2 regions of the Citrobacter sp. KH_055_1 genome follow, and region 1 is predicted to be linked to the other one. Evidence: predicted binding sites of a transcription regulator. Region 1 holds the regulator's gene; the other holds the start of a gene.

The links. Region 1 encodes CRP, which controls carbon source genes, mostly activating them, when cyclic AMP is high. Its sites were predicted from a motif close to ATGTGANNNNNNTCACAT; they were not measured.
Region 2: the regulator CRP is predicted to act here: its motif matches at 1,323-1,340, upstream of rbsD (D-ribose pyranase).

What each region holds. Positions count from the first base shown of each region.
Region 1 covers NZ_CM174473.1:353,712-359,889, forward strand. Annotated here, with positions in the region: gene argD (bifunctional acetylornithine/succinyldiaminopimelate transaminase) at 1-611, shown strand, start outside; gene AC3ITF_RS01685 (YccS/YhfK family putative transporter) at 711-2,798, opposite strand; gene crp (cAMP-activated global transcriptional regulator CRP) at 2,850-3,482, opposite strand; gene AC3ITF_RS01695 (OsmC family protein) at 3,792-4,196, shown strand; gene AC3ITF_RS01700 (phosphoribulokinase) at 4,269-5,138, opposite strand; gene AC3ITF_RS01705 (YheU family protein) at 5,191-5,409, opposite strand; partial or broken gene AC3ITF_RS01710 (hydrolase) at 5,412-6,178, opposite strand, start outside.
Region 2 covers NZ_CM174473.1:4,721,697-4,727,874, reverse strand. Annotated here, with positions in the region: gene kup (low affinity potassium transporter Kup) at 1-1,232, shown strand, start outside; gene rbsD (D-ribose pyranase) at 1,424-1,843, shown strand; gene rbsA (ribose ABC transporter ATP-binding protein RbsA) at 1,851-3,356, shown strand; gene rbsC (ribose ABC transporter permease) at 3,362-4,327, shown strand; gene rbsB (ribose ABC transporter substrate-binding protein RbsB) at 4,352-5,242, shown strand; gene rbsK (ribokinase) at 5,380-6,178, shown strand, end outside.

The sequences.
Region 1 (6,178 bases):
CCGCCACGCCGGAATTCCTGCAGGGCCTGCGCGAACTGTGCGATCAGCATCAGGCATTGCTGGTGTTTGATGAAGTGCAGTGTGGTATGGGGCGTACCGGCGACCTGTTTGCCTATATGCACTACGGCGTGACGCCGGATATCCTGACCAGCGCCAAAGCCCTCGGCGGCGGTTTCCCGGTGAGCGCGATGTTGACCACTCAGGAAATCGCTTCTGCGTTCCATGTCGGTTCGCACGGTTCAACCTACGGCGGTAACCCGCTGGCCTGTGCGGTTGCAGAGACGGCGTTCGATATTATCAACACGCCGGACGTGCTGGACGGTATTCAGGTCAAACGTCAGGCATTTGTTGCGCATTTACAGAAAATAGATGCTCAGTATGACATTTTTAGCGATATTCGCGGTATGGGACTGCTGATTGGCGCGGAGCTGAAACCGCAGTTCAAAGGTCGGGCGCGTGATTTCCTCTACGCCGCTGCTCATGAAGGCGTTATGGTACTGAACGCGGGGCCGGATGTGATGCGTTTTGCGCCATCGCTGGTGGTGGAAGAGGCGGATATCGATGAAGGGATGCAGCGCTTTGCGCAAGCGGTGGCGAAGGTGGTGGGCTGATTGGTTGATTGCCGGATGGCGGCGTAAACGCCTTATCCGGCCTACAGGGTAAGGTGTGATTCGTAGGCCGGATAAGCGTAGCGCATCCGGCAGTCGATCTTAACCTTTCATATCCCGCAACCGGCGGCTCAGCCAGATACCGTGGTGCGGGCGTTGACGCCATGCCACCGACGAAATGGTGTGCATGGTATTCAGATGCCCCAGTATACGTTGCAGATGCTGCTCCAGGGTACTTAATGGACCGTGGGACAGCATCTCCGACGACTCGAGAATATTCACATCACCGGAGCTCCCCGGCCCGTCATATTCCAGCCGCTGCTGACAACGCTGAATCGCAATTTCACAGGACTGCAGATACCGCTGCGCCAAATCCGGCGTCAACATGGTGTGTTCCCGGGCCAGCGTGGTCATCGCATTAATATGTTCGACGATGAACTGGCTGTGCGTGACCCACAGTTTCATATCGGCCAGGTAATGTGAGTTAAATCCTGGCTCCTGCATCGCCTGGTTCAGTGAGTTAAACAGCGTGTTATGCGCCTGGTTGACCCGCATACGCTGATACGCCAGCGGTGTGGCCTGTGGATCGTTGCTGAGGATCAGGCGAATAGCTTCCTGGTCAGCTTCCAGAGCGTCGTGGGCGTTTTTGCGCAGCAGGCCGCTTTGCCACTGTGGCCACAGCCAGAGCGTGCCGCCAAAGGCAATCAAACAGCCCAGCACCGTATCGACAAAGCGCGGCACAATAAACTGTTCTCCGTTCAGCGTCAGCAACTGCAGGGTATACACCGCCGTAACCGTAAACCCGACGGTGGCCCAGCCGTAGTTTTTGCGCATGATCAGATAGCTGACGAGGGTGATGACCAGCATGGCAGCCAGCGTAAACCCTTCCGGAATATGAAAGTGCAGCGTGACGCCGGCAATCACCAGCCCGACAAGCGTACCCAGCGAACGATGCAGAATGCGTACCCGCGTGGCACCGTAGCCATTTTGCGTGACGAACAGGACCGTCATCAGGATCCAATAAGGTTTGGGCAGGTGTAAGGCGCTGCCCATCAGGCTGGCGATGCTCAGCATGACGCTGATACGCCCGGCATTACGCAACGCGGGAGATTTCAGCGACAGATAGTTTTTCAGGGCCGGGAGTAACGGCAGGCGGCGCTGTTTGTCGGCCATTAAATCTCGGGCATACAGCGGACGCTGGGTGCGTAGCACGCGGGCAATGCGGCTAAAGTGCCAGTAGCAAAACTGCCCGACCGGGTTTTCCGGGTGCTGGTTGGCAATTTTCTCCAGCGTGCCAATCTGTTTTTCCATCGAAAAGCGTGTTGGTAAGCGGTGATACAGAATGTCATCTGCCAGTACGCGTAACCGGTCGGCGACGGTGCGCGCATTCCAGCGAATCACCTGTTCTGCATGACTGCGTTCGACCAGCTTCTGCACCTCTTCTGGTTGATGCAGGCTGACGGAAATATGCTCCTGCAAATCCAGCGCCTCCTGAAAGGCCCGTAGCAGGCGTTTGTACTCGTTGTTGTGATGCGCCGACAGCATATGCATTTGCTGATAGCACTGGGTGATCAGATCCACCGCTTTTTGCTGGCGAACCAGCAGCGGGGGCAGCGCTTTTTCGGGATCGACGTGCTGGGTTAGCAGGCTGTATTTCGCTTCACAGTAATCGGCCAGTTCGCGATATAACAGGCTGAGCGATTCGCGCAGCGGCTGCTCACGCCACAGCCAGAACCAGAACCAGTTGAACGCGCCGTACCACAAAGTTCCCAGCGCATAGATCAGCAGCGGTTCCCAGACCGGCATGTTGCCAGCCAGGCTTAGCGTGAAAATTGCCGCAATCAGTGAGGCGGGCAGCAGTCGTGCATGCAGCGGGCTTAACTCGGCGGTCACGCCGAGAACCAGCGTCAGGCCGGTAAGGATCAGCGGGAGCGCAATGCTTTCTGCCAGCAATAGCTGCATGATCAGGCTACATCCGGCAAACAGTGACGCGCCAATAACTAAGCGTTTAAAAAATCGCTTATGCGGGGTATCAAGACCGGCAATGTTGCAGCAGGCGGGGACGAGGGAGAATAGCAGTCCCAGATGAAGCTGACCGATGATAAGACCGACAGCCACGGGTAAACACAGCACCAGCGTTTGTCGTAGTGCGTAGTTGATCTCGGGGTGATAAATCAGTCTTCGCCACATCGGTGCAAACAAAAATGGCGCATTACCAGGTAACGCGCCATTTCGACGAGGTTAACGCGTGCCGTAGACGACGATGGTCTTACCGTGCGCGGAGATCAGGTTCTGATCTTCCAGCATTTTCAGGATACGACCAACGGTTTCACGGGAGCAGCCAACGATCTGGCCAATTTCCTGACGGGTGATTTTGATCTGCATGCCGTCCGGGTGGGTCATCGCGTCAGGTTGTTTCGCCAGGTTCAACAGGGTCTGGGCGATACGACCGGTGACATCCAGGAAGGCCAGGTTGCCTACTTTTTCGGACGTTACCTGCAGGCGACGAGCCATCTGAGAAGACAGGCGCATCAGAATATCCGGGTTAACCTGGATTAATTGACGAAATTTTTTGTATGAAATTTCAGCAACTTCACATGCGGTTTTGGCACGTACCCAGGCGCTACGTTCCTGGCCTTCTTCAAACAGGCCTAATTCACCAATGAAATCGCCCTGATTCAGATAAGAGAGGATCATTTCTTTCCCTTCTTCATCTTTGATCAGCACTGCCACTGAGCCTTTAACGATGTAATACAACGTTTCCGCTTTTTCACCCTGGTGAATCAGCGTGCTCTTCGATGGGTACTTATGAATATGGCAATGAGACAAGAACCATTCGAGAGTCGGGTCTGTTTGCGGTTTGCCAAGCACCATGCGCGGTTATCCTCTGTTATAAGCTGTCTCCAGAGTCAGAACACGACGCTGCCTCTGGGGTTGCAAAAATATGCTTCCCGCTACCTGGGAAAGGGGCTGCTAAAAAGTGAACTGCAGCCTGTAATGTGATGTCCTCTGCATACATGCAGTACGTCAATGTATTACTGTAGCATCCTGACTGTTTTAGCATAGCTTTCGCCGTGTGTCTCCTGGTGTCTCGCTTCAGCATGACTCAGGTCGCCTTCCGTTGCGAGAATTGTTATGTACGCGTAATCTGTCAGGAAAATTGAAACATTGGAGTTACGAAATATGCAAGCGCGTGTAAAGTGGGTTGAGGGGTTAACCTTCCTCGGTGAGTCCGCCTCAGGCCACCAAATCTTGATGGACGGTAACTCCGGTGATAAAGCGCCGAGCCCGATGGAAATGGTACTCATGGCTGCGGGTGGCTGTAGCGCCATTGATGTGGTGTCGATCCTGCAAAAGGGTCGTCAGGATGTGACCAACTGCGAAGTGAAGCTCACTTCCGAGCGTCGTGAAGAAGCGCCGCGTCTGTTTACCCATATTAATCTGCATTTCATCGTTACCGGCAACGATCTGAAAGACGCTTCGGTGTCTCGCGCCGTCGATCTCTCCGCGGAAAAATACTGCTCCGTGGCGCTGATGCTGGAAAAAGCGGTGAATATTACCCATTCCTATGAAGTGATTGCCGCGTAATCCCTGATGCCGGATGGATGATGTTGATTTGTAGGCCCGATAAGCGTAACGCCATCGGGCACTTCCCACGCTTTACTCGATTTTTTTGCCTTCCATCAGTCGCTGGACCAGCGGCAGCATAATCAATTCCATCGCCAGCCCCATCTTGCCGCCCGGCACCACTAATGTATTGATATGGGAAATGAATGAGCCCTGCAGCATCGCCAGCAGCCACGGGAAGTCGATGCCTTCCAGATTACGAAAATGAATCACTACAAAGCTTTCATCCAGTGACGGAATGCTTTTGGCGGCAAAAGGATTGGAGGTGTCGACGGTCGGTACACGCTGGAAGTTAATATGCGTACGGGAAAACTGCGGGGTGATGTAATTAATGTAGTCGTCCATTGAACGTACCACCGAATCCATTACCGCCTCGCGGGAGTGACCGCGCTCGCTGGTGTCGCGGGTCAGCTTCTGGATCCACTCCAGATTGACGATCGGTACCACGCCGACCAGCAGATCAACATGCCGCGCCACGTTTTGCTGCGGCGTCACCACGCCACCGTGCAGGCCTTCATAGAATAAGACGTCTGTGGGTTCAGGCAGCGGCTGCCACGGGGTAAACGTTCCCGGAACCTGATTCCACGGTACGGCTTCATCGTAGGTGTGCAGATATTTTCGTGACTGGCCTTTGCCGGTCTGGCCGTATTCGCTGAAGGTTTGTTCCAGCAGGCCGAAGTCGTTGGCTTCGGGGCCGAAGTAACTGATGTGTCGCCCGGCGTCGCGCGCTTTGCGGATCGCCATGTCCATCTCCGGACGGGTATAGCGGTGAAAACTGTCGCCTTCCACCTCGGCGGCGCGCAGATTTAACTGGGCGAAAATTTTACGAAACGCGAGGCTGGTGGTGGTGGTCCCCGCGCCGCTGGATCCTGTTACCGCAATCACCGGATGTTTGGCAGACATAATAACTCCATGGATAGGTTAGTTTTTATTATAGTCAGCCGCCGGCTGCGGGTTATTCGCGAAACTGTTTTCGCGGCATAATGTTGACCGTTTCATGCAGTTCTGACCATACCAGTACAGCTTCGCCAGATTGTAACTGGCGTCGGACGTCGGCGACTTTTTGTTCGAGCGAACGTTCATGTTCACCATAATCGGTGCCTTCGCGCAAGACAAAGCTTTCAATCAGATTGTCCAGCGCTTCAGGGGATAAGTCCTGCCAGGGGATCTGCATGATTATGCCTCCAGATACGTTGTCAGCCAGTCGGGGATACGGGATTCCAGCCACATCTCAGGATGGCGCAGCGTGCCGCTAATAAACCCGACGTGTCCACCGTGCTCGGTTAACTGATATTCCACCTGTGAGGGCAGATTTTCCGGTTTGGGGATCACGTGGTGATCCATAAAAGGATCGTCCTTGGCGTGAATAATCAGCGTCGGTTTGGCGATCAGGTTGAGTAGTGGCATGGCGCTACACTGACGATAATAGTCTATCGCATCGGCAAAACCGTGGATTTTGGCGGTGATCAGATCGTCAAAGTCACGAATGCGGCGCAGGGACTTCAGCTGTGCCAGGCTTACCGGCAGCGAGCCAGGATAAGCTTCGAGCTTACGCGAGGCATTGGCTTTTAACAGATTAAGCAGATAGCGCTGGTAAACGCGGGAGAACCCTTTTTCCATATGATAACTACAGGCTTCCAGCACGAAGGGGGCGGAGACAATAACCGCGGCATCAATCGGGATAGCGTTCCCTTCTTTGGCCAACAGGCAGGCCAGCATGTTGCCACCGAGCGAGTAGCCGACCGCTGCGGTTGGCACGCGGCCGAACTCGCGCTCCAGCCAGCGTAAAAACCAGGTACCGTCCTCGGTCTCACCGGAGTGATAAATGCGGTTCAGGCGATTCGGCTCGCCGCTGCAGCCGCGAAAATGCATCACCACGCCTAACCAGCCGCGTTTTTGCGCCGCCTCAATCAGACCGTGGGCGTACGGGCTGTTCAGGCTAC
Region 2 (6,178 bases), 400 kb from region 1:
TGTCGTTTATTGCGCTGGGCGCGGTGGTGCTGTCGATCACCGGCGTTGAAGCGCTGTACGCGGATATGGGCCACTTTGGTAAGTTCCCCATTCGCCTGGCGTGGTTCTCTGTAGTGTTACCTTCGCTGGTGCTGAACTATTTTGGCCAGGGTGCATTGCTGTTAAAACATCCGGAAGCGATCAAAAACCCGTTCTTCCTGCTGGCACCGGACTGGGCGTTGATTCCCCTGCTGATCCTTGCCGCGCTGGCCACGGTTATTGCCTCGCAGGCGGTGATCTCTGGCGTATTCTCATTGACGCGGCAGGCGGTACGTCTGGGATATCTGTCGCCGATGCGTATCATCCACACTTCAGAGATGGAGTCAGGGCAAATCTATATTCCGTTCGTCAACTGGATGCTGTACATCGCCGTGGTGATTGTGATCGTCAGCTTTGAGCACTCCAGTAACCTGGCTGCCGCGTACGGTATTGCGGTAACGGGGACGATGGTGCTGACGTCTATTCTGTCGACAACCGTGGCGCGCAAAAACTGGCACTGGAATAAATACTTTGTGTTCCTGATTCTGGTGGCCTTCCTGTGCATTGATATCCCGCTGTTCTCCGCGAACCTTGATAAGCTGATTTCTGGTGGTTGGCTGCCGCTGACTCTGGGTCTGGTGATGTTCACCATCATGACCACCTGGAAAAGCGAGCGCTTCCGTCTGCTGCGTCGTATGCATGAACACGGTAATTCTCTGGAGGCGATGATTGCTTCTCTGGAGAAATCGCCGCCGGTACGCGTGCCTGGCACAGCGGTGTATATGTCCCGTGCCATGAATGTCATCCCGTTTGCGCTTATGCATAACCTCAAACATAACAAGGTGCTGCATGAACGCGTGATCCTGCTGACGCTGCGTACAGAAGATGCACCGTATGTTCATAATGTGCGTAGGGTGCAAATTGAGCAGCTGTCGCCGACCTTCTGGCGCGTGGTGGCCAGCTACGGCTGGCGCGAAACACCAAACGTAGAGGAAGTGTTCCATCGCTGCGGGCTGGAAGGCCTAAGCTGTCGGATGATGGAAACCTCGTTCTTCATGTCGCACGAGTCGCTGATTGTCGGCAAACGTCCGTGGTATTTACGCCTGCGCGGCAAATTGTATCTGCTGTTGCAGCGCAATGCGCTACGTGCACCGGACCAGTTTGAGATCCCACCTAACCGGGTGATTGAGCTCGGGACGCAGGTCGAGATTTAACGTTACCGACGCCCTCTTTCTTCATGAAAGGGGGCGTTTTGTTTTCCCCCTCACATTTTCCTTTCTTCTGATGATACGGCTTGCGAAACGTTTCGATGACGATCACATTTTCGTAACGTCATGGTGGTTTTATGTGCATTCTTCAGACTAAACTTATCACCAGCGAAACGTTTCGCTAGTGGGGAAAGAAAATGAAGAAAGGCACGGTACTCAACTCTGAAATTTCATCGGTGATCTCCCGTCTGGGGCATACCGATACGCTGGTGGTGTGTGATGCGGGTTTACCCATCCCAAATAGTACTACGCGTATCGATATGGCATTAACCCAGGGCGTACCTTCTTTTATGCAGGTACTGGACGTGGTCACGCGTGAAATGCAGGTCGAGTCGGCCATTCTCGCGACGGAAATCAAACAACATAATCCGCAACTCCACGAAACGTTGCTCAGCCACATTGAGCAACTGCAACAACACCAGGGAAATACCATAGAAATTCGTTACACCACGCATGAACAATTCAAAAAACAAACCGCAGACAGTCAGGCGGTAATTCGCAGCGGAGAATGTTCTCCGTATGCGAATATCATTCTTTGTGCTGGCGTCACGTTCTGAGGCCATCATGAACGCACTACTGCAACTCAAAGGGATCGATAAAGCGTTCCCGGGCGTTAAAGCGCTATCCGGCGCCGCGTTGAATGTTTACTCCGGCCGCGTTATGGCGCTGGTGGGCGAAAACGGCGCGGGCAAATCCACCATGATGAAAGTCCTGACTGGTATCTACACTCGTGATGCCGGTTCGTTATTGTGGCTGGGGAAAGAAACCACCTTTAACGGTCCTAAATCCTCTCAGGAAGCAGGGATCGGCATCATTCACCAGGAACTGAACCTGATCCCGCAACTCACCATCGCCGAGAACATTTTCCTCGGCCGTGAGTTTGTGAATCGCTTTGGCAAAATCGACTGGAAGAAGATGTATGCCGAAGCAGACCAGTTGCTGGCTAAACTTAATCTGCGTTTTAAAAGCGACAAGTTGGTCGGTGAGCTATCGATTGGCGATCAGCAGATGGTTGAAATCGCCAAAGTGCTGAGCTTTGAATCCCGGGTCATCATTATGGATGAACCGACGGATGCGTTGACGGATACCGAAACCGAATCCCTGTTCCGCGTGATCCGTGAACTGAAATCTCAGGGACGCGGCATTGTCTATATTTCTCACCGCATGAAAGAGATTTTCGAAATTTGTGATGATGTGACGGTGTTCCGCGATGGGCAGTTTATTGCCGAACGTGAAGTGGCCTCACTGACCGAAGATTCACTCATTGAAATGATGGTGGGACGTAAGCTGGAAGATCAGTACCCGCGGCTGGATAAAGCACCTGGTGATGTGCGCCTGAAGGTCGATAACTTGTGCGGCCCTGGAGTGCATGATGTGTCATTCACGCTGCGTAAAGGTGAGATCCTTGGCGTGTCGGGTCTGATGGGTGCTGGACGTACCGAATTGATGAAAGTGCTGTACGGCGCGCTGCCGCGCACCAGTGGTTACGTCACGCTTGACGGGCATGAAGTGGTTACGCGTTCTGAACAGGATGGGCTGGCCAACGGCATCGTCTATATTTCTGAAGACCGCAAACGCGACGGCTTAGTGCTGGGCATGTCGGTGAAAGAGAACATGTCGTTGACCGCATTGCGTTACTTCAGCCGTGCGGGCGGCAGTCTGAAACACAAAGATGAGCAGCAGGCGGTGGGCGATTTTATCCGTCTGTTCAATGTGAAAACGCCCTCGATGGAACAGGCAATCGGCCTGCTCTCCGGTGGCAATCAGCAAAAAGTGGCGATTGCGCGTGGTTTGATGACCCGGCCCAAAGTGCTGATCCTCGATGAACCCACGCGCGGCGTGGACGTTGGGGCTAAAAAAGAGATTTACCAGCTAATCAACCAGTTTAAGGCTGATGGGCTGAGCATCATTCTGGTCTCTTCGGAGATGCCAGAAGTATTGGGCATGAGCGATCGCATTATCGTCATGCATGAAGGGCATCTCGGCGGTGAATTCACTCGCGAGCAGGCCACTCAGGAAGTATTAATGGCTGCCGCTGTGGGCAAGCTTAATCGCGTGAATCAGGAGTAAAAAAGATGACTACCCAGGCTGTTTCTGGTCGCCGTTATTTCACTAAAGCATGGCTTCTGGAGCAAAAGTCGCTCATCGCTCTGTTAGTGCTGATCGCGATTGTTTCCACCATGAGCCCCAACTTTTTTACCGTTAATAACCTGTTCAACATTCTCCAGCAAACGTCGGTTAACGCCATCATGGCCGTTGGTATGACGCTGGTTATTCTGACGTCGGGTATCGATCTGTCTGTGGGTTCGCTACTGGCGCTTACCGGTGCCGTTGCTGCTTCGATTGTGGGTCTTGAAGTCAACGCGTTGGTGGCCGTTGCCGCTGCGCTGGCGTTAGGTGCGGCGGTTGGTGCCGTGACTGGCGTTATTGTGGCAAAAGGCCGCGTCCAGGCGTTTATCGCCACGCTGGTGATGATGCTGCTGCTGCGCGGCGTCACCATGGTGTACACCAACGGCAGTCCGGTAAACACCGGCTTTACCGACAATGCCGATCTGTTTGGCTGGTTTGGTATTGGTCGTCCGTTAGGCGTCCCTACGCCAGTATGGATCATGGGGATTGTCTTCCTGGCCGCGTGGTACATGCTGCACCATACCCGTCTGGGTCGATATATTTATGCGCTGGGCGGTAACGAAGCGGCAACGCGTCTGTCCGGTATCAGCGTCAATAAGATCAAAATTATCGTTTATTCACTCTGTGGGCTGCTGGCATCGCTGGCAGGCATCATCGAAGTGGCGCGCCTCTCCTCAGCGCAACCGACGGCGGGTACCGGCTATGAGCTGGATGCTATCGCGGCGGTGGTATTAGGCGGCACCAGCCTGGCTGGCGGTAAAGGACGTATTGTTGGTACGCTGATCGGCGCACTGATTCTCGGTTTCCTCAATAATGGTTTGAATTTGTTAGGTGTTTCCTCCTATTACCAGATGATCGTTAAAGCAGTGGTCATTTTGCTGGCGGTACTGGTAGACAACAAAAAGCAGTAACAACGACTACAGGACATCTTAAATATGAACATGAAAAAACTGGCTACCCTGGTTTCTGCTGTTGCGCTGAGTGCCACCGTGAGCGCGAATGCGATGGCAAAAGATACCATTGCGCTGGTGGTCTCTACCCTTAACAACCCGTTCTTTGTCTCTCTGAAGGATGGGGCGCAAAAAGAAGCCGATAAGCTAGGTTATAACCTGGTGATTCTGGACTCGCAGAACAACCCGGCGAAAGAGTTGGCGAACGTTCAGGACTTAACCGTGCGTGGAACCAAAATTCTGCTGATTAACCCAACCGACTCCGATGCCGTGGGTAATGCCGTGAAGATGGCTAACCAGGCGAAAATTCCGGTGATCACCCTGGACCGTCAGGCAACCAAAGGGGACGTTGTCAGCCATATTGCGTCTGATAACGTGCTGGGCGGTAAAATTGCCGGTGACTACATCGCGAAGAAAGCAGGCGAAGGTGCGAAAGTTATCGAACTGCAGGGTATTGCCGGAACATCGGCGGCGCGTGAGCGTGGCGAAGGTTTCCAGCAGGCCGTTGCGGCACACAAATTTAACGTGCTGGCTAGCCAGCCGGCAGATTTCGACCGTACTAAAGGTCTGAACGTTATGCAGAACCTGCTGACCGCGCATCCTGATGTGCAGGCCGTATTTGCTCAGAACGATGAAATGGCACTGGGCGCGCTGCGTGCTCTGCAAACGGCGGGTAAATCTGATGTGATGGTGGTTGGATTTGACGGCACGCCTGATGGCGAAAAAGCGGTAAATGATGGCAAACTGGCTGCGACCATCGCTCAGTTACCGGATCAGATTGGTGCGAAAGGCGTTGATATTGCGGATAAGGTACTGAAGGGCGAGAAGGTTCAGGCTAAATATCCGGTTGACCTGAAGCTGGTCATCAAGCAGTAATAGCGATTCAGGCCGCTCGCGACCTGATGGCGACATAAATACGCCATCCTCAGAGCGTTGAAGATGAAAGCGTAAAAAGAAAAGCAGGGCACGCGCCACCCTAACCCGGTGGCGCACTTTGACTTGGAATTCCGAACATGAAAACCGCAGGCAACCTCGTTGTACTTGGCAGCATTAATGCCGATCACATCCTTAACCTTAACTCTTTTCCGACACCTGGCGAAACCGTAACCGGTAGCCACTATCAGGTCGCATTTGGCGGAAAAGGCGCGAACCAGGCGGTTGCTGCGGGTCGTAGTGGTGCGAATATCGCCTTCATTGCCTGTACAGGAGATGACGATATTGGTGAGCGTGTACGTAAACAATTAGCCAGCGATAACATCGATATTGCGCCTGTTAGCGTGATTTCTGGCGAAGCGACCGGCGTGGCGCTGATTTTTGTTAACGCAGAAGGCGAGAATGTTATCGCAATTCATGCCGGGGCGAATGCCGCACTTTCTCCTGCGTTAGTGGAAGCTCAACATGACCGTATTGCGCAGGCCTCGGCCTTACTGATGCAGTTAGAGTCGCCCATTGAAAGCGTACTGGCTGCGGCAAAAATTGCGCGTCGACATAATACGACGGTCGCGCTTAATCCGGCTCCGGCTCGTGAACTCCCTGACGAACTGCTGTCGCTGGTAGATATCATTACCCCGAATGAAACGGAAGCTGAAAAGCTGACCGGGATCCGGGTAGAAAACGATGAAGATGCCGCTAAAGCAGCGCTGGCGCTGCACGCAAAGGGAATTCACACCGTACTGATTACCTTAGGAAGTCGTGGTGTGTGGGCTAGCGTAAACGGTGAAGGTCATCGTGTTCCTGGTTTTAAAGTGGACGCCGTTGATACCATCGCTGCCGGTGATACCTTTAACGGTGCGTTAATTACCGCGTTACTGG